DNA from 3 places in the Agromyces rhizosphaerae genome. Region 1 is predicted to be linked to each of the others. Evidence: predicted binding sites of a transcription regulator. Region 1 holds the regulator's gene; each other region holds the start of a gene.
What was found. Region 1 encodes LexA, which represses DNA repair genes until DNA is damaged. Its sites were predicted from a motif close to TCGAACANNTGTTCGA; they were not measured.
Positions count from the first base shown of each region.

Region 2: QMG39_RS12695 (HNH endonuclease signature motif containing protein) is a predicted target of LexA. The motif match lies at 2,009-2,024, and genes of this name have one in related genera.
Region 3: imuA' (DnaE2-dependent mutagenesis accessory factor ImuA') is a predicted target of LexA. The motif match lies at 6,045-6,060, and genes of this name have one in related genera.

Region 1 covers NZ_BSDP01000001.1:35,042-41,999, forward strand. Annotated here, with positions in the region: gene QMG39_RS00150 (pyridoxal phosphate-dependent decarboxylase family protein) at 1-87, opposite strand, end outside; gene QMG39_RS00155 (SseB family protein) at 168-992, opposite strand; gene priA (bifunctional 1-(5-phosphoribosyl)-5-((5-phosphoribosylamino)methylideneamino)imidazole-4-carboxamide isomerase/phosphoribosylanthranilate isomerase PriA) at 976-1,722, opposite strand; gene hisH (imidazole glycerol phosphate synthase subunit HisH) at 1,835-2,470, opposite strand; gene hisB (imidazoleglycerol-phosphate dehydratase HisB) at 2,467-3,075, opposite strand; gene QMG39_RS00175 (histidinol-phosphate transaminase) at 3,141-4,217, opposite strand; gene QMG39_RS00180 (LysM peptidoglycan-binding domain-containing protein) at 4,282-4,680, opposite strand; gene lexA (transcriptional repressor LexA) at 4,947-5,648, shown strand; partial or broken gene metE (5-methyltetrahydropteroyltriglutamate--homocysteine S-methyltransferase) at 5,763-6,958, opposite strand, start outside.
Region 2 covers NZ_BSDP01000001.1:2,677,525-2,684,482, forward strand. Annotated here, with positions in the region: gene QMG39_RS12680 (50S ribosomal protein L25/general stress protein Ctc) at 1-277, shown strand, start outside; gene pth (aminoacyl-tRNA hydrolase) at 498-1,124, shown strand; gene QMG39_RS12690 (RNase H family protein) at 1,153-1,938, opposite strand; gene QMG39_RS12695 (HNH endonuclease signature motif containing protein) at 2,056-3,567, shown strand; gene mfd (transcription-repair coupling factor) at 3,755-6,958, shown strand, end outside.
Region 3 covers NZ_BSDP01000001.1:3,368,141-3,375,098, reverse strand. Annotated here, with positions in the region: gene QMG39_RS15910 (FKBP-type peptidyl-prolyl cis-trans isomerase) at 1-727, opposite strand, end outside; gene QMG39_RS15905 (tRNA (adenine-N1)-methyltransferase) at 786-1,787, opposite strand; gene QMG39_RS15900 (HAD family hydrolase) at 1,784-2,464, opposite strand; gene QMG39_RS15895 (PAC2 family protein) at 2,543-3,454, shown strand; gene QMG39_RS15890 (undecaprenyl-diphosphate phosphatase) at 3,533-4,351, opposite strand; gene QMG39_RS15885 (M20/M25/M40 family metallo-hydrolase) at 4,410-5,738, opposite strand; tRNA gene QMG39_RS15880 (tRNA-Leu) at 5,869-5,954, shown strand; gene imuA' (DnaE2-dependent mutagenesis accessory factor ImuA') at 6,070-6,816, shown strand; gene QMG39_RS15870 (DNA polymerase Y family protein) at 6,813-6,958, shown strand, end outside.

The DNA of each region.
Region 1 (6,958 bases):
CAGGCCGGTCAGCCATCGTCGCGCCGCACGGGAGGCCGCGTCCAGCGGCGCGTCGTACTCGATCGGGTGCTCGATGCCGTCCGCCATGCGGCCTCCTCGGGTTGACCTGCCCGAAGTCTGCCGTCTCCGCTCGACCAGCGGTAGAGGGCGCGAACGCGGCGCGACCGTCAGTCGGCGGTGACGAGCCGCACGGTCAGGCTGTCGACGCGCGTCGCGATGTCGTCGTCCGCGGCCCACCGCTGCGCGAGCCGCTGCAGCACGGCGTCGAGCTCGGCGCGCTCGAGCCCGGCGAGGAGTTCGAGGCGCACGACCACCTCGGGGCCCGCCAGGCGCGCCCCCGGGTCGCCCGGTTCGAGCGTCGTGGCGACGGCCGCCAACTCGCTCGCGATCGAGCGCGCGAAGGCGTCGGTCACGGCGTCGTCCTCGAACGCGGGACGCCACGGCTGCGACTGCGCGACCGACCACAGCGCGGGCCGACGCAGCACGAACTCGCCCGCGCTGCCGGGGTCGAGCACGACGAGCTCGGTGTCCTCGCTCGCGGCGGCGAGCGCGACCCGCACGCCGTCGGCGGGCACCGGGCGCGCCTGCGGGTTCCACGCCAACATCGCGGCGACCGAGCCGAACACGGGCAGCACGTTGCGGCCGTCGGGCCCGGCGACCGTCACGATCGCGAGCTCCTGGCTCTTCTCGATCGCCAGGCCGTGCGCGCCGACCTCCGTGCCGCCGTCGCCCAGCTGCGCCACGAGCGGGATCAGCAGGCGCGCGTCGCGGAAGGCGTCGACGACCTCGGCCTGGCCGACCTCGCCCGCACGGAAGCGGCGGATCGCCTCGGCGAGGCGTTCGGGCATCGTGCCGTCGTCGGCCGCGTGCGCGTTCGGGGTGAACGAGCGGCCGGCCCACGGCTGTCCCGCCGAATCGGCGAGGTGTCCGGGATGCACCGGCTCAGCGGCATCCGCCGCCTCGCCCCCGCCGGGCTCAGTGGCCGGCGACATCCAGCGCCTCGGCGAGCGTGAACGCGCGCGAGTAGAGCGCCTTGCCCACGATCGCGCCCTCGAGCCCGAGCGGCACGAGTTCGCGCAGTGCGGCGAGGTCGTCCAGGCTCGAGATGCCGCCCGACGCGATGACGGGGCGGCGGGTGCGCTCCATGACCTGGCGCAGCAGGTCGACGTTCGGGCCCTGCAGCGTGCCGTCCTTGGTGACGTCGGTGACGACGTAGCGTGCGCAGCCGGCCTCCTCGAGGCGGTCCATGACCTGCCAGAGATCGCCGCCCTCCTTGGTCCAGCCGCGTGCCGCGAGCGTCGTGCCGCGCACGTCCAGCCCGACCGCGACGGCCTCGCCGTACTGCGCGATGACCGACGCCGCCCACTCGGGGTTCTCGAGCGCCGCGGTGCCGAGGTTGATGCGCTTCGCGCCGATCTCGAGCGCCTTCTCGAGCGACGCGTCGTCGCGGATGCCGCCCGACAGCTCGATGTTCACGCCGCGCACCTGGCGGATGACCTTCTTCAGGATCCCGGTGTTGCTGCCGCGTCCGAAGGCCGCGTCCAGGTCGACCAGGTGGATCCACTCGGCCCCCTGCTTGGCCCAGTCCTCGGCCGCGTCGATCGGGTCGCCGTAGTTGGTCTCGGAACCCGCCTCGCCCTGCGTCAGGCGTACCGCCTTGCCGCCGGCGACGTCCACCGCCGGAAGCAGCACAAGACGCGGGGTCCTGTTGAACTCGCTCATCACTGTCCTCGTATCGTGGCCTCGCTGGAACGGGAGACCGGCACAGTCACAGCATCCTACTCGCGTGCGACGGGCCGATCGCACACGCCGTCCCCGCGCGGATCCCGGCCGCTCAGCGCAGCGTGCCGAGCCAGTTCGACAGCAGGCGGATGCCCGCGTCGGCCGACTTCTCCGGGTGGAACTGCGTCGCCGTGAGCGGTCCGTTCTCGACCGCCGCGAGGAACGGTGCGCCGTGCTCCGACCAGGTCACGCGGGGCTGCGGGAACGGCGGCTGCACGTCGAGCGTCCACTCCATCGCCGCGTACGAGTGCACGAAGTAGAACCGCTCGTCGTGGAGCCCCTCGAAGAGCACCGAGTCGTCGGGCGCGTCGATCGTGTTCCAGCCCATGTGCGGCAGCACGGATGCCGGGAGCTCGGTGACCGTACCCGGCCACTCGCCGAGCCCCTCGGTGTCGACCCCGCGCTCGATGCCGTGCTCGAACAGCACCTGCATGCCCACGCAGATGCCCATGACGGGGCGGCCGCCCGCGAGCCGGCGGTCGACGATCTCGTCGCCGCGCACGCCCTTCAGCGCCGCCATGACCGCGCTGAACGCGCCGACGCCGGGCACGAGCAGGCCGTCGGCCTCCATCGCGGCGGAGCGGTCCGCCGTGAGTTCGACGTCGGCGCCGGCGCGCTCGAGCGCCTTGACCGCCGAGTGCACGTTGCCGGTGCCGTAGTCGAGCACGACCACGCTCGGTCGGGTCACAGCGCGCCCTTCGTCGACGGGATGCCGGACACGAGCGGGTCGAGCGCCTTGGCCTGGCGGAACGCGCGCGCGAACGCCTTGAACTCGGCCTCGGCGATGTGGTGCGGGTCGCGGCCCGCGCGCACGTCGACGTGCACGGTCATCGCGGAGTGGAAGGTGATCGCCTCGAAGACGTGGCGCACCATCGACCCCGTGAAGTGGCCCCCGATGAGGTGCAGTTCGAAGCCGGCGGGCTCGCCGGTGTGCACGAGGTACGGACGCCCGGAGATGTCGACGACGGCCTGCGCGAGCGCCTCGTCGAGCGGCACGAGCGCGTCGCCGTAGCGCGAGATGCCGCGCTTGTCGCCGAGCGCCTGCTTGATGGCCGTGCCGAGCACGATGCCGACGTCCTCCACGGTGTGGTGCACGTCGATCTCGATGTCGCCGCTCGCGCGCACGCGCAGGTCGGTCAGCGAGTGCTTCGCGAACGCCGTGAGCAGGTGGTCGTAGAACGGCACCGAGGTCTCGATGTCGCTCTCCCCGGTGCCGTCGAGGTCGAGCGAGAGGTCGATGCTCGACTCGCTCGTCTCGCGCTGCACGCGGGCGGTCCGTGCGGGGGTGCTCATGCGGCCATCCTATTGCGGGTGTTGCGGGCGGTTCTCCGGGGTGCAGGCGGGCGGATGCCCCGGGCTCAGCGCCCGACGGCGGCGATCGCCTCGAGGAACGCCGTGGTCTCGGTCTCCGTGCCGGCGCTCACCCGCAGCGTGCCGGGGATGCCGACATCGCGCACGAGCACGCCGCGATCGCGCAGCGCCGCCCAGGTCGCCTGCGGATCGTCGACGCCCGCGAAGAGCACGAAGTTGCTCCACGAGCGGTACGGGCGGTAGCCGAGCCCGGCGAGCTCGGCGGAGATGCGGTCGCGCTGGCCACGGATGTCGTCGACCATCGCGAGCATCTGGGGCGCGTGCTCGACCGCGCCGATCGCCGCCGCCTGGGTGAGCGCGGAGAGGTGGTACGGCAGGCGCACGAGGCGGATCGCGTCGATCACGGCGGGGTCGGCGGCGAGGTAGCCCACGCGGGCGCCGGCGAAGGCGAACGCCTTGCTCATGGTGCGGGACACGATCAGGCGCGGCCGGCCCTCGAGCAGCGACAGCGCGCTGGGCGAGCCGGGGGGCGCGAACTCGGCGTAGGCCTCGTCGACCACCACGATGCCGCGCGCTGCGTCGGCGACGGCCCGCACGGTCTCGAGTGGGACCGGGGTGCCGGTCGGATTGTTCGGCGAGCAGAGGATCACGATGTCGGGGTCGTGTTCCTCGACCGCGCGCACGGCGGTCTCGGGCGAGAGCTCGAAGTCGGCGTCGCGGTCGGCACCGATCCACTCGACGCCCACGCCCGACGAGAGCAGCGGGTACATCGAGTACGTGGGCGTGAAGCCGAGCGCGGTGCGCCCGAACCCGCCGAACGCCTGCAGCACCTGCTGGAGCACCTCGTTCGAGCCGTTCGCCGCCCAGATGCGGTCTGGCGACAGCCCGTGGCCGAGGTAGCCCGCGAGCGCCTCGCGGAGCGCGGTGAACTCGCGGTCGGGATACCGGTTGAGGCTCAGCAGTGCCTGCGCGATGCGGGCGATGATGTCGTGCGCGACGTCCTCCGGAATGGGGTGCGTGTTCTCGTTGACGTTCAGCGCGACGGGCACGTGCAACTGCGGTGCGCCGTAGGGGATCTTGCCGCGCAGGTCGTCTCGGATCGGCAGGTCGTCGAGGGTCGTCACGCACTCATGCTACTGAGCACGCCGGTGGTGTTTCGGCGGCGCGGACCGCCGCGCTGCCGAGGGCTCAGCGGCCGGCCGGCAGCGCGAGCTGCTGCCCCGGCACGAGCTCGGCCGACTCCAGCCCGTTCAGGCTCAGGATGTCGGCGATGACCTCGCGGGGGTCGGCCTGCGGGGCGATCGACTCCGCGATCGCCCAGAGGGACTGCCCGTGCTCGACCGTGATGACCTCGAGCGGCTCGGCGGCCTCGTCGCCCGCCACCGCCGGGGATGCGGCGAGCGGGAGCAGCAGGGCGAACGCCAGCACCACGAGCACGCCGAGCGTGCCGAACACGAGTCGGCCCCGTCGCGTGAGGCGCAGGCGCGTGCGCACCCGGCTCCCGCCCGCGGGGGCATCCGTCGACTGCCCTGACGTCGTTGTGCGCGGCGAACCGAAGACCGTGCCGCTGTGGATTGCCATCGTCATCTCGCACCTCCCTGGTCGAGCTCCGCGTCGGCCTTCGGCCGGGAAGGCCGGCGCGAAGCTCTGTTCCGAATATACCTTCGATGTTTCGAACACTCAACCCTCGATCCGAGGCGATTCGCCCGGAATTCCGCGCGACACGCTCGAACATATGTTTGCCCGCACCCGACACGCCGGATACAGTTTCGAGTGTCTGGCGACAGTCGATCAGCACCCACCGACATTCGATCGACCGGCCCCGGCAGACGGACCTGTGGAGGGCGAGACACGTGGACACCGAGAACGGAACAGAGCGCAGGGCGACCCGGCGACGCAAGAGCCTCAGCGCCAAGCAGCTGCAGATCCTCGACGTGATCCAGCGGTCGGTGTCGACCCGCGGGTACCCGCCGAGCATGCGCGAGATCGGCGACGCGGTCGGGCTCTCGTCGCTGTCGAGCGTCGCCCACCAGCTCAGCCAGCTCGAGCTGAGCGGCTACCTTCGCCGCGACCCGAACCGCCCCCGCGCGCTCGAGGTGCTGATCGAGACGCCCTCGCAGACCGAGTCCGCCGACGAGACCGGCTCGGCGGGCGCATCGGGCGCACCGGCCCCGGTCGGCGACGCGGCGATGGTGCCGCTCGTCGGGCGCATCGCCGCGGGCGTGCCGATCACCGCCGACCAGCAGATCGAGGAGGTGTTCCCGCTCCCCCGCCAGCTCGTGGGCAAGGGCGAGCTGTTCATCCTCAAGGTCGTCGGCGACTCCATGATCGACGCGGCCATCTGCGACGGCGACTGGGTCGTCGTGCGTCGCCAGCAGGAGGCCGAGAACGGCGAGATCGTCGCCGCGATGCTCGACGGCGAGGCCACGGTGAAGGTCTTCCGCCAGCGCGACGGCCACACCTGGCTGCTCCCCCGCAACAGCGCCTTCGAGCCGATCATCGGCGACTACGCCGAGGTGCTCGGCAAGGTCGTCGCCGTGCTCCGCACCGTCTGAACACCGCGAGCCTGCACGTTTCGTCGTTCTCAGCGCTCGGAACGACGAAACATGCAGGCTCGCGGAGGCAGGGCGACGGATGCCCCGGGGCGGCGTGCGCCCCGGGGCATCCGATCAGGCCTGCACCGCCTGGCGGGCGCGCACCTCGCGGGTCGCGTCGATGATGTTGCGCAGCGACGCCACGGTCTCGTCGTAGCCGCGGGTCTTCAGGCCGCAGTCGGGGTTCACCCAGACCTGGCGGAGCGGCAGCGCACCGGCGGCACGCTCGAGCAGCTGGGTGACCTCGGCGACGCTCGGCACGCGCGGCGAGTGGATGTCGTAGACGCCCGGGCCGACGCCGTGGTCGAACCCGCTCGTCCGCAGGTCGTCGACGACCTCCATGCGGCTGCGCGCCGCCTCGATGCTCGTCACGTCGGCGTCGAGCGCGCGGATCGCGTCGATCACCACGCCGAACTCCGAGTAGCAGAGGTGCGTGTGCACCTGCGTGGCCGTCGCCGCGCCGCCGGTCGCGAGGCGGAACGCCCCCACCGACCAGTCGAGGTACGCGGGCTGGTCGGCGCGCTTCAGCGGCAGCAGCTCGCGCAGCGCCGGCTCGTCGACCTGGATGATGCGGATGCCCGCCTGCTCGAGGTCGGCGATCTCGTCGCGCAGTGCGAGGGCGACCTGGTTCGCGGTGTCGCCGAGCGGCTGGTCGTCGCGCACGAACGACCAGGCGAGGATCGTCACCGGGCCCGTCAGCATGCCCTTGACGGGCTTGTCGGAGAGCGACTGCGCGTACCGCGACCACGCGACGGTCATCGGCTCGGGCCGCGACACGTCGCCCCAGAGGATGGACGGGCGCGTGCAGCGGCTGCCGTACGACTGCACCCAGCCGTTCTCGGTGACCGCGAAGCCGTCGAGCAGCTCGGCGAAGTACTGCACCATGTCGTTGCGCTCGGGCTCGCCGTGCACGAGCACGTCGAGGCCGATCTCCTCCTGCAGGCGGATGACGCGCTCGATCTCCTCGCGCATGAGCGACTCGTAGCCGGCGTCGTCGAGCTCGCCGCGCGCGTGACGGGCGCGTGCGCGGCGGATGTCGCCGGTCTGCGGGAACGAGCCGATCGTCGTCGTCGGCAGTACCGGGAGGTCGAGCTCGGCCTGCGCGGCGACGCGCTCGTCGTAGTCGGCGCGGTCGGTCGCGCCGGCGCCGAGGCCCGCGAGGCGGTCGCGCACCGCGCCGTCGCGCACGCCCGGCGCACCGAGGCGGTCGGCCAGCGCGTGGGTCGCGGCCGCGAGCTCGTCGGCGACGGCGTCCGCTCCCCGGCGAGGCC
Region 2 (6,958 bases), 2.6 Mb from region 1:
CCTCGACGCGCACACCCTGCAGCTCGAGGTCGAGGCGACCCACATCCCCGAGAACGTCGTCGTGTCGGTCGAGGGCCTGGAGGACGGCTCGCAGATCCACGCGTCCGACGTGAAGCTCCCCAAGGGCGCCGCGCTGCTCACCGAGGGCGACGTGCTCGTCGTGCACGTGCACGAGCCGCAGAAGGTCGACCTGGGCGAGGAGCCCGCCGCCGAGGAGGAGGCCGCCGAGGAGACCGCCGAGGCCGCTGCCGAGGAGTCGGCCGAGGCCGCCGAGTAGTCGCGATTTTCGCTGGGGCCCGTGCCGCCCCCGGGTACGCTCGGGGTGTCGGTGCGGGCCCTGCTCGTCTCCGGGGGTGATTCGGCGAGCGGATGCCCCTGAGCCGGTCGCTCGCTCGGGCCGGCCCGTCGAGGTGGCCGGCGCCGTCGGGCGCTGACGTCTCGGGGGCGGTTGGGCGCCGCATCCGCTCTACCATTCACTTGAGACCGCAGGAGGGCGCATGGGCCTGTTCGATCGCCTGCGCCGCCGAGAGGACCCCGCAGTGGCCGCGAACACCTGGCTCGTCGTGGGCCTCGGCAACCCCGGATCCCAGTACGCCGGCAACCGCCACAACGTCGGGCAGATGGTCGCCGACGAGCTGGCCTCGCGCATCGGCGCAACGTTCCGCTCGCACCGCACGCCGTCGCGCGTCGCGGAGGGCTTCGTGCGCCCCGGCGGCGCGAAGCTCATCATCGCCAAGCCGAACAGCTACATGAACACGTCGGGCGGTCCCGTGTCGGCGCTCGTGAAGTTCGCGTCGGTGCCGGCCGACCGCGTGATCGTGGTGCACGACGAGCTCGACATCCCGTTCGACACCGTGCGCCTGAAGCGCGGCGGCGGGCACGGCGGCCACAACGGACTGCGCGACATCGCCAAGGCGCTCTCGACGCCCGACTTCGTGCGCGTGCGCGTGGGCATCGGGCGCCCGCCGGGCCGTCAGGACCCCGCCGACTTCGTGCTGCGCGACTTCGCCGGCGCCGAGCGCCAGGCGCTGCCGTCACTGCTGTCGGATGCCGCGGATGCCGTCGAGGCGATCGTCGACGACGGCCTCGTGGCGGCGCAGCAGCGCTTCCACGCGCCGGCGTAGGCGCTGCGGCGGCCGGCCGGCGGGCCGCTCAGATCAGGCCGCGGAGGAACTCCTCGGGCGTGACGCCCGCGGCGCGGGCGCGCTCGGTGAGGCGCGTGTGCTCCTCGGTCGTGAGCTCGAGTTGCAGCGTGCGCCAGTCCGCCTCGGGGTCGTCGAAGTCGAAGAGGGCGGCGTCGTCGTCGGTGCGGTCGGGTCGCGCGGCGGCGGCGGGCGCGGCGGCCGGCTTCGGGGCATCCGCTGCGGGGGTTGCAGGCGCCGGCTCAGGGGCATCCGTCGCCGTGTTCGGGTCGTCGCCTTCAGGGGCATCCGTCGCCGTGTCGGTGTCGTCGGACTCACCGGCATCCGTCACGCAGTCGTCCGACCAGCCCGGGCCCGCGGGCACCTCGGTCTTGCGCTGGTAGGCGGTGGCGGCGGCGCGCGCCCGGTCGTCGGCGGCCTCGTTGAGGTCGTGGCCGGTGTGTCCGCGCACCCACTCGAAGCGGGCGTTGCGGCCGACCATCGCGGCGTCGAGCGCCTGCATGATCTCGAGGTTGAGCACGGGGGATCCGTCGCGCTTGCGCCAGCCCTTGCGCTTCCAGCCGGGCATCCACTTGGTGATCGCGTCGATGACGTAGCGGCTGTCGCAGTGGATCACGAGCTCGTCGTCGAGGTGCGCCGTCGCGCGCAGCAGCTCGAGCACCGCCGTCAGCTCGCCCTGGTTGTTCGTGCCGTGCGGCCACCCGCCCGCGGCCCAGCAGGCGTCGTCGACGTACCAGGCCCACCCGGCGGGGCCGGGGTTGCCGAGCGCGGATCCGTCGGCGGCGGCGATGATCATGCGGGTCCTTCCTCGGGCGTGCGGGGCGGCGACCATGCTATCCACAGCCGCGTATCGAGTTCTCCACCACTCGAACAAAGTTTCGAATGTCTGGCGAATCTCTGCCAGAATAGAGGCATGTCGAACCCCCTCGCAGCCCTCGCCGCGCATGTCGATGCGCTCGGTGGCGAGTGGGTCGGCGCGCTGCCCGCGGGCGGTGGGGTGCGGGGTGATCTGCAGTCCGAGGTCGAGCGCATGAGCGACGCCGGGCTGGTGCGGGTGACGGATGCGGTGGCGCAGGTGCGTCGCGACACCGAAGCGCTGCTCGCGCGGGTCGCCGACGAGGTCGCGCGGCGGTCCCGGTCGGAGTTCGGGTCGGAGGGGCTGGCGAAGCAGCAGGGCTTCCACAACCCGGCGCGGCTGGTGGCGTCGTCGACCGGCGGATCGACCGGTGACGCCATGCGGCTGCTCAGCGTGGGCGCGGCGACGCGCGAGCGCGAGTCGTTCTCAGGCGAGCGGATGCCCGCGAAGCACCCCTCCGTCGCCGCGGCCGTGGGGTCCGGGTCGATCAGCCTCGACGCGGCGTCGGCGATCACGTCGATGCTCGAGCGCGTGGCGCTGCGCGCCGACCCCGAGGCGATGCGCGGGGTCGAGGCGACGCTCGTCTCGCACGCGGCATCGTTGCCGCTGGCGATGCTGCAGCGGGCGATCCGGCAGGCCGAGGCGATGCTCGACCAGGACGGGGTGGCGCCCCGCGAGGAGGAGTTGCGGCAGCAGCGCGGCATCACGCTGCGCGAGGGGCGCGACGGCATGGTGCACGTGTCGGGCCGGCTCGACCCCGAGACCGCCGCGCCCGTGAAGGCCGCGCTCGAGTCGCTCGTGAGCGACGCGCTGCGCCGGCGGCGTGGTGGTGCTGGCGCTGCTGCGGCGGATGCCTCTGGGCTGGCCAATGTCAGCGCGGCGTTCACCGGTGGCGATGCCTCCGGCGAGTGCGCAGGCGACGACTCCGCGTTCGCGAACGTCGCGCTCGCGAACGCCGACGGAGCCGCGCCGGCGATCGACGATCACCGCACGATCCCGCAGTTGCAGGCCGACGCGCTCGCCGACCTCGCCCGGCACTGCCTGGGCTGCCGCGACACGCTTCCGCCGCTCGCGAAGACCACTGCGGTCGTGCGCGTCGACCTCGAAACGCTGCGGGAAGGACTCGGCGTCGCGACGATCGACGGCATCGACCAGCCGGTCTCGGCGGCCACGGCCCGTCGCATGGCGGCCGACGCCGAGCTGATCCCTGCCGTGCTCGGCGGCGACAGCGTGCCGCTCGACCTCGGCCGCGCCGCGCGCCTCTTCACGAAGGAGCAGCGCCTCGCGCTCGGCGAACGCGACGGCGGCTGCGCGAGCTGCGGGCAGAACATCAGCTACGTGGAGGCCCACCACATCCGCTGGTGGGAGCGCGACGCCGGCCCGACCGACCTCAACAACGGCGTGCTCTTGTGCAGCTTCTGCCACCACCGCGTCCACGACGACGGCTGGACCATCACCGTCCGCGACGGAACCGTCTGGTTCACGCCACCTCCGCACGCCGACCCCACCCTCACCCCACGCCTCGGCGGCCGCGCCCGCTTCGAGGTGCGGCTCGACGCTGCCGCGTAGGCGCGCGCCTGCGCCTACCCGGCGCTCGGGTGACCAGGCGACCCGGCGCGTCCCGGTGGCACGCAGCGACCCCGGCTGCCGGGCTCGAGTGACCGCGGACCCGGCTATCCCGACCCGGGCGGCCGCAGTCGCTCGCGTACTCAGCCGCGCTCAGGCTCCGTGTGGGTAGCCCGCGTAGACTTGCCCGGTGATCCTCCAGGGCTTTCTCACGGCGCTTTCGCGCGCCTCCACGTTCGACGAAGCCCTCGCGCAGGCCTCGCACAATGCCGAGTTCTCGGCACTTCCGGGACTCGACGCACCGCTCGTCGCGGGCCTCCTCACGCGCCGCATCGAGGCCGACGAACCGCCCGCGCTGCTGCTCATCGCACCCACCAGCCGCGAGGCCGAATCCCTCCGCGGCGCACTCGCCCCGTACCTGCCGGACGACACCGAACTCCTCGAGTTCCCCGCCTGGGAGACGCTCCCGCACGAACGCCTGAGCCCGAGCGCCGAGACCGTCGGCCGCAGGCTCCACGCCATCCGCCGCATGCGGGAGTGGACGGAATCCGAGCGCCCGAGGCATCCGCTCATCATCACCGCCTCAGTCCGCGCCGCGCTCCAGCCCGTCGCCGACAACCTCGCGACCCTCGAACCGATCCGCCTCGCCGCCGGCAGCCGCGGCCACGACCTCGCCCGCATCGCCGAACAGCTCGTCGACCTCGCCTACTCGCGCGTCGACATGGTCTCCCGCCGCGGCGAGTTCGCCGTGCGCGGCGGCATCCTCGACGTCTTCCCGCCCACCGCCGACCACCCGCTGCGCATCGAGTTCTTCGGCGACGAGGTCGACCAGCTCCGCGCCTTCTCGGTCGCCGACCAGCGCTCGCTGCCCGAACCCATCGACGAGGCCCTGCTCGCCCCCAGCCGCGAACTGCTGCTCACTCCGCCGGTGCGCCAGCGCGCCCGCGAGATGGTGCACGAGTTCCCCGGACTCGCGGGCATGCTCGAGAAGGTCGCCGAGGGCATCCCGGTCGAGGGCATGGAGTCGCTCGCCCCGGCCCTGCTCGAACGCCTCGTGCCGATCACGCACTACCTGCCCGAGGGCGCCGCCATCGCGGTCATCTCGCCCGAACGCGTCGAGAGCCGCGCCGTCAGCCTCGCCGAGACGAACCAGGAGTTCCTCTCCGCAGCCTGGAGCGCCGCCACAGCCGGCGCCGCCGCCCCCATCGACCTCGCCTCGGGAGACTTCCTCAGCATCGCCGAACTCCGCGAGGACGCCCTCTTCAGCGCCCCCGGCGAACCCGACCCCGGCCGCGTCTGGTGGACCTTCAGCGGCTTCGACATGGGCGACGCCGTCGACGCCGTCGGCGACACCGGCGGCGGTGCCGGCACCGGTGCCGGGCGAGCGGATGCCTCGGGCGGCACCGGCCCCGCAGCATCCGCCACTGCACCCAGCGCGCCGTCGACCCCCGGCACCGCCCTGCGCGTGCTCGCAACGCCCGTGCCGAGCTTCCACGGCAACGTCGACGGCGCCGTCGCGCACGTCGCCGCCCGCCTCCGCGACGGGTGGAGCCTCGTCATCGCCGCCGCCGGATCCGGCCTCGTCGAACGCGCCCGCGACGTGCTCGCGGAGCACGAGCTCGCCGGCCGCATCGTCGACCACGTCCCCGCAGACCCCGAGCCCGGCGTCGCCTACCTCGTGCAGGCCGACGCCACCACCGGCTTCGACCTGCCCGACGCGAAGCTCGGCCTCATCTCCGAAGCCGAGTTCTACGGCCGCGCCGCCGGTTACGACGCTCGCCAGGGCAAGAAGCTCGCGAGCCGCCGCCGCAACGTCGTCGACCCGCTGCAGCTGAAGCCCGGCGACCACGTCGTGCACCAGACCCACGGCATCGGCCGCTTCGTCGAGATGGTGCAGCGCGAGGTCGCCGCAGGCGCCCGCCCCACCGGACCCAGCCGCACCGCGGGCGTGCAGCAGGCGCCGACCATCGTGCGCGAGTACCTCGTGCTCGAGTACGCACCGAGCAAGCGCGGCCAGGCCGGCGACCGCCTCTACGTGCCGACCGACCAGCTCGACCTGCTCAGCCGCTACGTCGGCGGCGAGGCGCCGTCGCTCAGCAAGATGGGCGGCAGCGACTGGGCGCAGGCCAAGGGCAAGGCCCGCCGCGCCGTGCGCGACATCGCCGTCGAGCTCGTGAAGCTCTACTCCGCGCGCATGGCGGCGAAGGGCCACGCGTTCGGTCCCGACACCCCGTGGCAGCACGAACTCGAGGAGGCGTTCCCCTACGCCGAGACACCCGACCAGCTCCAGACCATCGACGAGGTGAAGGCCGACATGGAGCGGCCCATCCCGATGGACCGCCTGCTCGCCGGCGACGTCGGCTTCGGCAAGACCGAGGTGGCCGTGCGCGCCGCGTTCAAGGCGATCCAGGACGGCAAGCAGGTCGCCATGCTCGTGCCGACCACGCTGCTCGTGAAGCAGCACCTCGAGACGTTCCAGGAGCGGTTCGCCGGCTTCCCGGTGCGCGTGCGCGCCCTCAGCCGGTTCCAGACCGACAAGGAGGCGAAGGAGGCGATCGCGGGCCTCGCCGACGGCAGCGTCGACATGGTCATCGGCACCCACCGCCTGCTCACCGAGAAGATCACGTTCAAGGACCTCGGGCTCCTCATCATCGACGAGGAGCAGCGCTTCGGCGTCGAGCACAAGGACCGCATCAAGCAGCTGAAGACGAACGTCGACATCCTCGCGATGAGCGCCACGCCCATTCCGCGCACGCTCGAGATGGCCGTCACGGGCATCCGCGAGATGTCGACCCTCGCGACCGCGCCGGAGGACCGGCATCCGATCCTCACCTTCGTCGGCCCCTACTCCGACAAGCAGGTAGGTGCCGCGATCCGCCGCGAGATGCTCCGCGAGGGCCAGGTGTTCTTCGTGCACAACCGCGTCTCGTCGATCAACCGCGTCGCCGCGCAGCTCGCCGAGCTCGTGCCCGAGGCCCGCATCGCGGTCGCCCACGGCCAGCTCAACGAGCACGTGCTCGAGCAGATCGTCGTCGACTTCTGGGAGCGCAAGTTCGACGTGCTCGTCTCGACGACCATCATCGAGACCGGCCTCGACATCTCGAACGCGAACACGATCATCATCGACCGCGCCGACAAGTACGGCCTCAGCCAGCTGCACCAGCTGCGCGGACGAGTGGGCCGCAGCCGCGAGCGCGCCTACGCGTACTTCCTCTACGACGAGCAGAAGCCGCTCAGCGAGACCGCGCACGACCGCCTCTCGACCATCGCCGCGAACAACGAGCTCGGCAGCGGCATGCAGGTCGCGCTGAAGGACCTCGAGATCCGCGGCGCGGGCAACCTGCTCGGCGCCGAGCAGGCCGGCCACATCGCGGGCGTCGGCTTCGACCTGTAC
Region 3 (6,958 bases), 3.3 Mb from region 1:
CGAAGACCTCGTTCGTGTCCCAGAGCACGCCCGTGTAGTGCACCGTCACCGAGTCGCCCGACTCGACGGTCTCGCCGTGGCCCTGCTTGAGCACCGCGACCTGCGTCTCGTCCGGGGCGTCATCGCTCGGCACGGTGATGCCGGGACGCCCGTCGGGTGCGAGCACGACGGCCGGGAAGCCGGCGACGCCGGCGCGCTCGACGCCGTTCGCACGCGGCAGGTAGGTGCGTTCGACGTCGACCACGAAGAACAGCGTGTCGTCGGGGGCGATGCCGAGCTGCACGCTGCCCTGCTCGCCGAACCCGTCGGCCGGGGGCACCGCGATCAGCACGCGCGACCCCTCGGTGGCGCACTGCAGTCCGGCGAAGAGGCCGGGCAGGAGCGTGCCCTCGTCGAGCACCGCGGGGATCGGGTCCGCGCTGCGGTCCGCCTGCTGGATGGTCACGCCGGTCGCCGCGTTGTACACCGACAGCTTCACGAGCGCCTTCTGGCCGGGCTCGAGCGTGTCGCCGGAGCCCTCGATGAGCACGTCGCACTCGGTCTCGGTCGCGATCACCGGGGTCGGGAAGCTCACGCGCGGCGTCGTGCCGAACGATCCCGTGACCTCGACCAGGTCGGTCGCCGGGCCGGGGCCCGTGGCGTCCTCGTCGGGGATCAGCCCGGCGCATCCGGTCAGGGCGAGCGTCAGGGCGCCTCCGGTCGCGATGAGGGCGAGAGTCCTTCGCACGGGTCCTCGATTCGTGTTCTCGTTCGGGTGGCGGTCGCCGGGTGCGGCCGGAAGCATCCTACCCGTCGTCGGAGCCGCGCCTCTGCGCCAGTTCGGCCGCCGTGCCCGCCTCGCGCACGCGCTTGCGCAGCGCCTTGTCGCTGACGACCCGCTCGCCGAGCGCGCCGGGGGTCCACGCCTCGACGTCCTCGTCGCTGAAGTCGGACTTCGAGGCGCGGCGCTTCAGGTCGGGCAGCAGCACACCCGGCGCGAGCCGGCGGGCGGTGATCAGGAAGCCCGTGTGCGCGACCATCCGGTGGTCCGGCCGCACCGCGAGCCCCTCGACGTGCCAGCCGCGCACCATGGTCTCGCTCGAGGCGGGGTTCGTGTAGCCGCCGGTCGCGCGGATCGCCTCGGCGACGCGCGAGAGCTGGGTTGCGGTCGCGACGTAGCAGAGCAGCACGCCGCCGGGCTTCAGCGCGGTCGAGACGGCGTCGAGGGTCTCCCACGGCGCGAGCATGTCGAGCACGACGCGGTCGACGGATGCCTCGGGCGCGACCTCGGGCAGCGTGTGCGCGAGGTCTCCCGCGGTGATGCTCCAGTTCTCGGGCACGTGCCCGAAGTAGGTCTGCACGTTGCCGCGCGCGACGTCGGCGAACTCCTCGCGGCGCTCGAACGACATGAGTCGCCCGCCCGCGCCGATGGCGCGCAGCAGCCAGAGCGACAGCGCGCCCGAGCCGACGCCGGCCTCGACCACGCTCGCCCCGGGGAAGATGTCGGCCTGCGCGAGGATCTGCGCGGCGTCCTTCGGGTAGACGATCGCGGCGCCGCGCGGCATCGACATGACGAAGTCGGCGAGCAGCGGGCGCAGCGCCAGGTACTCGATGCCGGCCTGGTTGACGACGACCGAGCCGTCGGGCAGCCCGATCAGGTCGTCGTGGGCGATGCCGCCCTTGTGCGAGTGGAACACCTTGCCGGGCTCGAGCGTGATCGTGTGCAGGCGGCCCTTGGGGCCGGTCAGTTGCACCCGGTCGCCCACGGTGAAGGGCCCGCTGGGCTGCGGGGCGGATGCGACGGTCATGCGTGCTCCCCCGTGCGCGCCGCGGCGAACACCGCGGCGAGGTCGTCGACCGTGCGGCCGTCGAGGCTCGCCCAGCGCGCGTCGGCGGGCGCGTCGTCGAGCGGCAGGATGTGCGGCACGCCGAGCGTCACCGCGCCCGCGCCCATGGCCGAGGCGAGCCCGGTCGGCGAGTCCTCGATCGCGAGGCATCGGCCGATCGGCACCTCGAGCAGCTCTGCGCCGCGGAGGTACGGATCGGGATGCGGCTTCGGGTGCTCGACCTCGTCACCGGAGACCACCGCGTCGAACGCCTCGAATCCCATGGCCGCGACGACGTCGTCGGCCATGGAGCGGATCGACATCGTGACGAGGGCGGTGCGGATGCCCCGCTCGCGCACGGCCTGGAGCAGCTCGCGCGCACCCGGCTGCCAGGGCACGCCCTCGGTCGCGAGCAGGGCGCGGACCTCGTCGGTCAGCCCGTGCACGATCCGGTCGGCGGGCAGGTCCACCCCGTAGCGCTGCAGGATGCGTGCGGAGTCCCACAGCCCGCTGCCGACGAGCTGGAGCCCGTCCTCGTGGGTCCAGGTGCCGCCGTACGACTCGACGAGCGCGGTCTCGGCACGGATCCAGTACGGCTCCGTGTCGACGAGGGTGCCGTCCATGTCCCAGAGGACCGCGGCGGGAAGGGCTTGGTTCACGGCCGTCAAGTCTACGTGCAGCGCCTATTGTGGACCTGAGGACGGCGCGAGCCGCTCGGAGGGGAATACGCGGACGTAGTGGCAGACGAACACGGGATCAACGGCGGCAGGATCCTCGTCGTGGCCTTCGAGGGCTGGAACGACGCCGGCGAGGCCGCGTCGGGGGCGGCGCAGGCCCTGATCGACCACCTCGACCTGGTCGAGATCGGCGCGGTGGACCCCGAGCTCTACTACGACTACCAGTTCACCCGGCCGACGGTCGCGATGGGCGACGACGGCGTGCGCCGGCTCACCTGGCCGGGCGCGCGACTGCTCGGTCCCGCGCCGCAGCAGTTCGCGGGCGACGACCGTGTCACCGGGCCGGGCGCCGAGCAGGTGCACGTGCTGATCGGCGCAGAGCCCGCACGCACCTGGAAGGGCTTCGCGTCGGAGATCGTCGACGGCGCGCTGTCGGCCGGCATCGAGGTCGTGATCTTCCTCGGCGCGATGCTGGCGGATGCCCCGCACACGCGCCCGCTGTCGGTGTTCGTCTCGAGCGACAACGCCGAGGTGCGCGACGAGCTCGGCATCGACCGGTCGAGCTACGAGGGCCCGGTCGGCATCCTGAGCGTGCTGTCGGACGCCTCCGAGCGCGCGGGCATCCCGACCCTGTCGCTGTGGGCCTCGGTGCCGCACTACGTGCACAACTCGCCCTCGCCGAAGGCGGTGCTCGCGCTGCTGTCGAAGCTCGAGGACATCACCGGGCTCAGCGTGCCGCGCGGCTCGCTGGAGTCGGACGCCGCGGCCTGGGAGGCCGGGGTCGACGCGCTCGCCGCGGACGACGAGGACATGGCGGCCTACATCGAGCAGCTCGAGCAGGCGCGCGACACGGTCGACTCCCCCGAGGCGAGCGGCGAGGCGATCGCGCAGGAGTTCGAGAAGTACCTCAGGCGTCGCGGCGACGGTCGCGGCGACCCCCGCGGCGAGGAGCCCTGGCGGCCCCGCGACTGAGCGCCGTCAGGCGGCATCCGCTCGTCGACTCGCGGCGTCGGCCCAGGGGCATCCGCTCGCCCCTCGCAAGGACCGCCGTCAGGCGTCGATCGTGCCCGTCGCGAGCAGCACCATGATGGTGCCGCCGAGCAGCACCCGGTAGATCACGAACGGCAGGAAGCTCCGCTTCGAGATGTAGCTCATGAAGAACGCGATCACGAGCAGCGCGACCACGAACGCGACGAGCGTGGCGGCGGCCGTCTCGACCGGGCCGTAGACGCCGGGCTCGCCCCAGCTCTTGAACAGCTGGTAGAAGCCGGAGCCGAAGACCGCCGGGATCGCCAGCAGGAACGCGTAGCGGGCGGCCGCGGCACGCTCGTAGCCCATGAGGAGGCCCGCGGTGATCGTGCCGCCCGAGCGCGAGACGCCCGGGATGAGTGCGAGCGCCTGCGCGAACCCGTAGATGATGCCGTGGCCGTAGGTGAGGTCCTCGAGCTTCCGGCGCTTCGCGCCGATCCAGTCGGCGATGCCGAGCAGGATGCCGAAGACGATGAGCGTCGTGGCGACGATCCAGAGCGAGCGGAGCGTCGTCTCGATCTGCTCCTGGAAGATGAGGCCGAGCACGACGATCGGGATCGAGCCGAGGATGATCAGCCAGCCCATGCGCGCGTCGGGGTCGTTGCGGGGCACGCGGCCCCAGAGCGCGAGCCACCAGCGCGAGACGATGCGCACGATGTCGCGCCAGAAGAAGACGACCACGGCCGCCTCGGTGCCGATCTGCACGATCGCCGTGAACGCCGCGCCCGGGTCGGCGGCGTTCGGGAGGAACTCGCCGAGGATGCGCAGGTGCGCGCTGGAGGAGATCGGCAGGAACTCGGTGAGTCCCTGCACGAGTCCGAGGATCAGCGCTTCGATCATGCCGGGGCTCGCCTTCCGCCCCGCGCGGCGGGGCCGCGTTCGTTGCGGTGGAGGTCGCTCAGTACTCGAGCAGCAGGTCGTGGAGGACCCTGCTCCCGAAGACTAGTGCGTCCAGCGGCACCCGCTCGTCCACCCCGTGGAACATGGCCGGGAAGTCGAGGTCGGCGGGCAGCCGGAGCGGGGCGAAGCCGTAGCCGGCGATGCCGAGGCGGCTGAGCGCCTTGTTGTCGGTGCCGCCCGAGAGCAGGTACGGGAAGACCGGCACGCCCGGGTCGTGGCGTTCGAGGGTCGCCTTGACCGTGTCGACGAGCGGGCCGCTGAACGGCGTCTCGAGGCCGACGTCGCGCACGACCGTCTCGATCTCGATGTCGTCGCCGACGATCTCGCGCACGCGCGCGAGCACCGCGTCCTCCTCGCCCGGGAGCGTGCGGATGTCGATCAGCGCCTCGGCGCGGTCGGGGATGACGTTGTGCTTGTAGCCGGCGCTCAGCAGCGTCGGGTTGGTCGTGGTGCGCAGGGTCGCGCTGAGGAAGCCCGCTGCCGAGGTGCGGAGCACGAGCTCGTCGGGCGAGACCTGCTGCGGGTCCGCGCCGGTGACGCGGGCGATCTCGGCGACCAGCGCGCGCGTGGTGTCGACCAGGTGCAGCGGCCACTCCTCGCGCCCGAGCGCGGCGACCGCCTCGGCGAGCCGCACGACCGCGTTCTCGCGGACGAGCCGCGAGCCGTGCGCGGCGGGGCCGCGTGCGACGAGGCGGATCCAGACCAGCGCCTTCTCCCCCGTCTGCAGCAGGTAGGCGCGCTGCCCGCCCAGGTGCACCGAGTAGCCGCCGACCTCGCTGATCGCCTCGGTCGCGCCCGCGAACACCTCCGGGTGGTTGTCGGTCATCCAGTGCGAGCCGTAGATGCCGCCCGCCTCCTCGTCGGCGAAGAACGCCAGCACGAGTTCGCGCTCGGGCTGCCGGCCCGAGGCGAGGATGTCGCCGACGGCGGTCAGGATCATGGCGTCCATGTCCTTCATGTCGACCGCTCCCCTGCCCCAGAGCAGGCCGTCGCGCACCTCGCCCGCGAACGGGTCGACGCTCCAGTTGCGCGGGTCGGCGGGCACGACGTCGAGGTGCCCGTGCACGACCAGCGCGGGCTTGTCGGGGTTCGCCCCCGGCACGCGGGCCACGACGCTCGTGCGCCCGGGCGCCGCGTCGAACAGCTGCGGAGCGAGGCCCATGCCGGCCAGGTGCGCCTCGACGTACTCGGCCGCCTCGGTCTCGCCCTCGGAGCGCCCCTCCCCGTGGTTCGTGGTGTCGAACCGGATCAGGTCGCGGGCGATCCGGGCCGTCGGCTCGAGCTCGTCGATGCCGGTCGGGCTCGGGTGGGCGGATGCGTCGGACATGCCACTCACGCTACCCCGGATGCGTCGGCGCGCCCGGGCGCCGGTGGACGGCTGCCCGGTTCGGCGGAGCATCCGATTCGTGGTAGTGTCTTCTCTCGGGCCTGCGGGAGATCGCGGGTTCGCAACACACGCGCGGGTGGCGGAATTGGCAGACGCGCTAGCTTGAGGTGCTAGTGCCCGTATTAGGGCGTGGGGGTTCAAGTCCCCCCTCGCGCACGGTGTGAGAACGGCCGGATCGGATGATCCGGCCGTTCGTCGTTTCCGGGGAATTCCGGCGGGACGAGTGGCATCCGCCGCTTGACTCATTCGAACATACGTTCGAACATGGGGTGTGGCACTCACCGCTCCCCTCCGGCCGTCCCGCGTCTCCGCGGGCGAGGCCCGCGAACGCGCCGACGCCCTGCGCGCGCGCATCGCCGACATGCAGTCCACGCGGCTCGAGGGGCGGGCGATCCCGACGCTGCCGGCGCTGCACGACCTGCTGCCGGGCGGGGTGCTGCGCGAGGGTGGCGCGTACGGCGTCGAGGGCTCGACCAGCCTCGTCATGGCGATGCTCGCCGGCGCGTCGGGCGCCGGCTCGTGGGTCGCGGTGGTCGGCGTGCCGGGGTTCGGCGCCGAGGCCGCCAGGCTCGCGGGGCTCGACCTCGATCGGCTCGTGCTCGTGCCCGCGCCGGGGCGGCACTGGCTCGCGGTGGTCGCCGCGCTCGTCGACGTGATCCCGGTCGTGGCGGTGCGCCCGCCCGAGGCGGTGGGGGCGACGGATGCCTCGCGGCTCGGAGCCCGGCTTCGCCAGCGCCGTGCGGCGCTCGTGGTCGACGGCACCTGGCCGCAGAGCGAGGTGCAGCTGCGGGTCGCGGAGAGCCGCTGGACCGGACTCGGCGACGGGCACGGGCGGCTCGCCGCGCGCGAGGCGGTCGTCACCGCGTCGGGCCGGGGCGGGTTCGGCCGTGCGAGCACCGCGCGGCTGCTGCTGCCGGGGGTGGCCGCGGCGGCTGAGCGGGTCGACGAGGGCGGTGCGACAGATGCGCTGCCCGGGGCGGAGGCGCCGGCCGCGCCGCTGCGGCGGGTCGCCGGATGAGCGTCGTGCCCGAGGCATCCGACCCGCGGCGCACCATCGTGGTGTGGTGCCCCGACTGGCCGGTCATCGCGGCCGCGCGCGAGGCCGGCCTGTCGCTCGAGTCGCCGCTCGCGCTGGTCGAGAAGGGGCTCGTCTTCGCGTG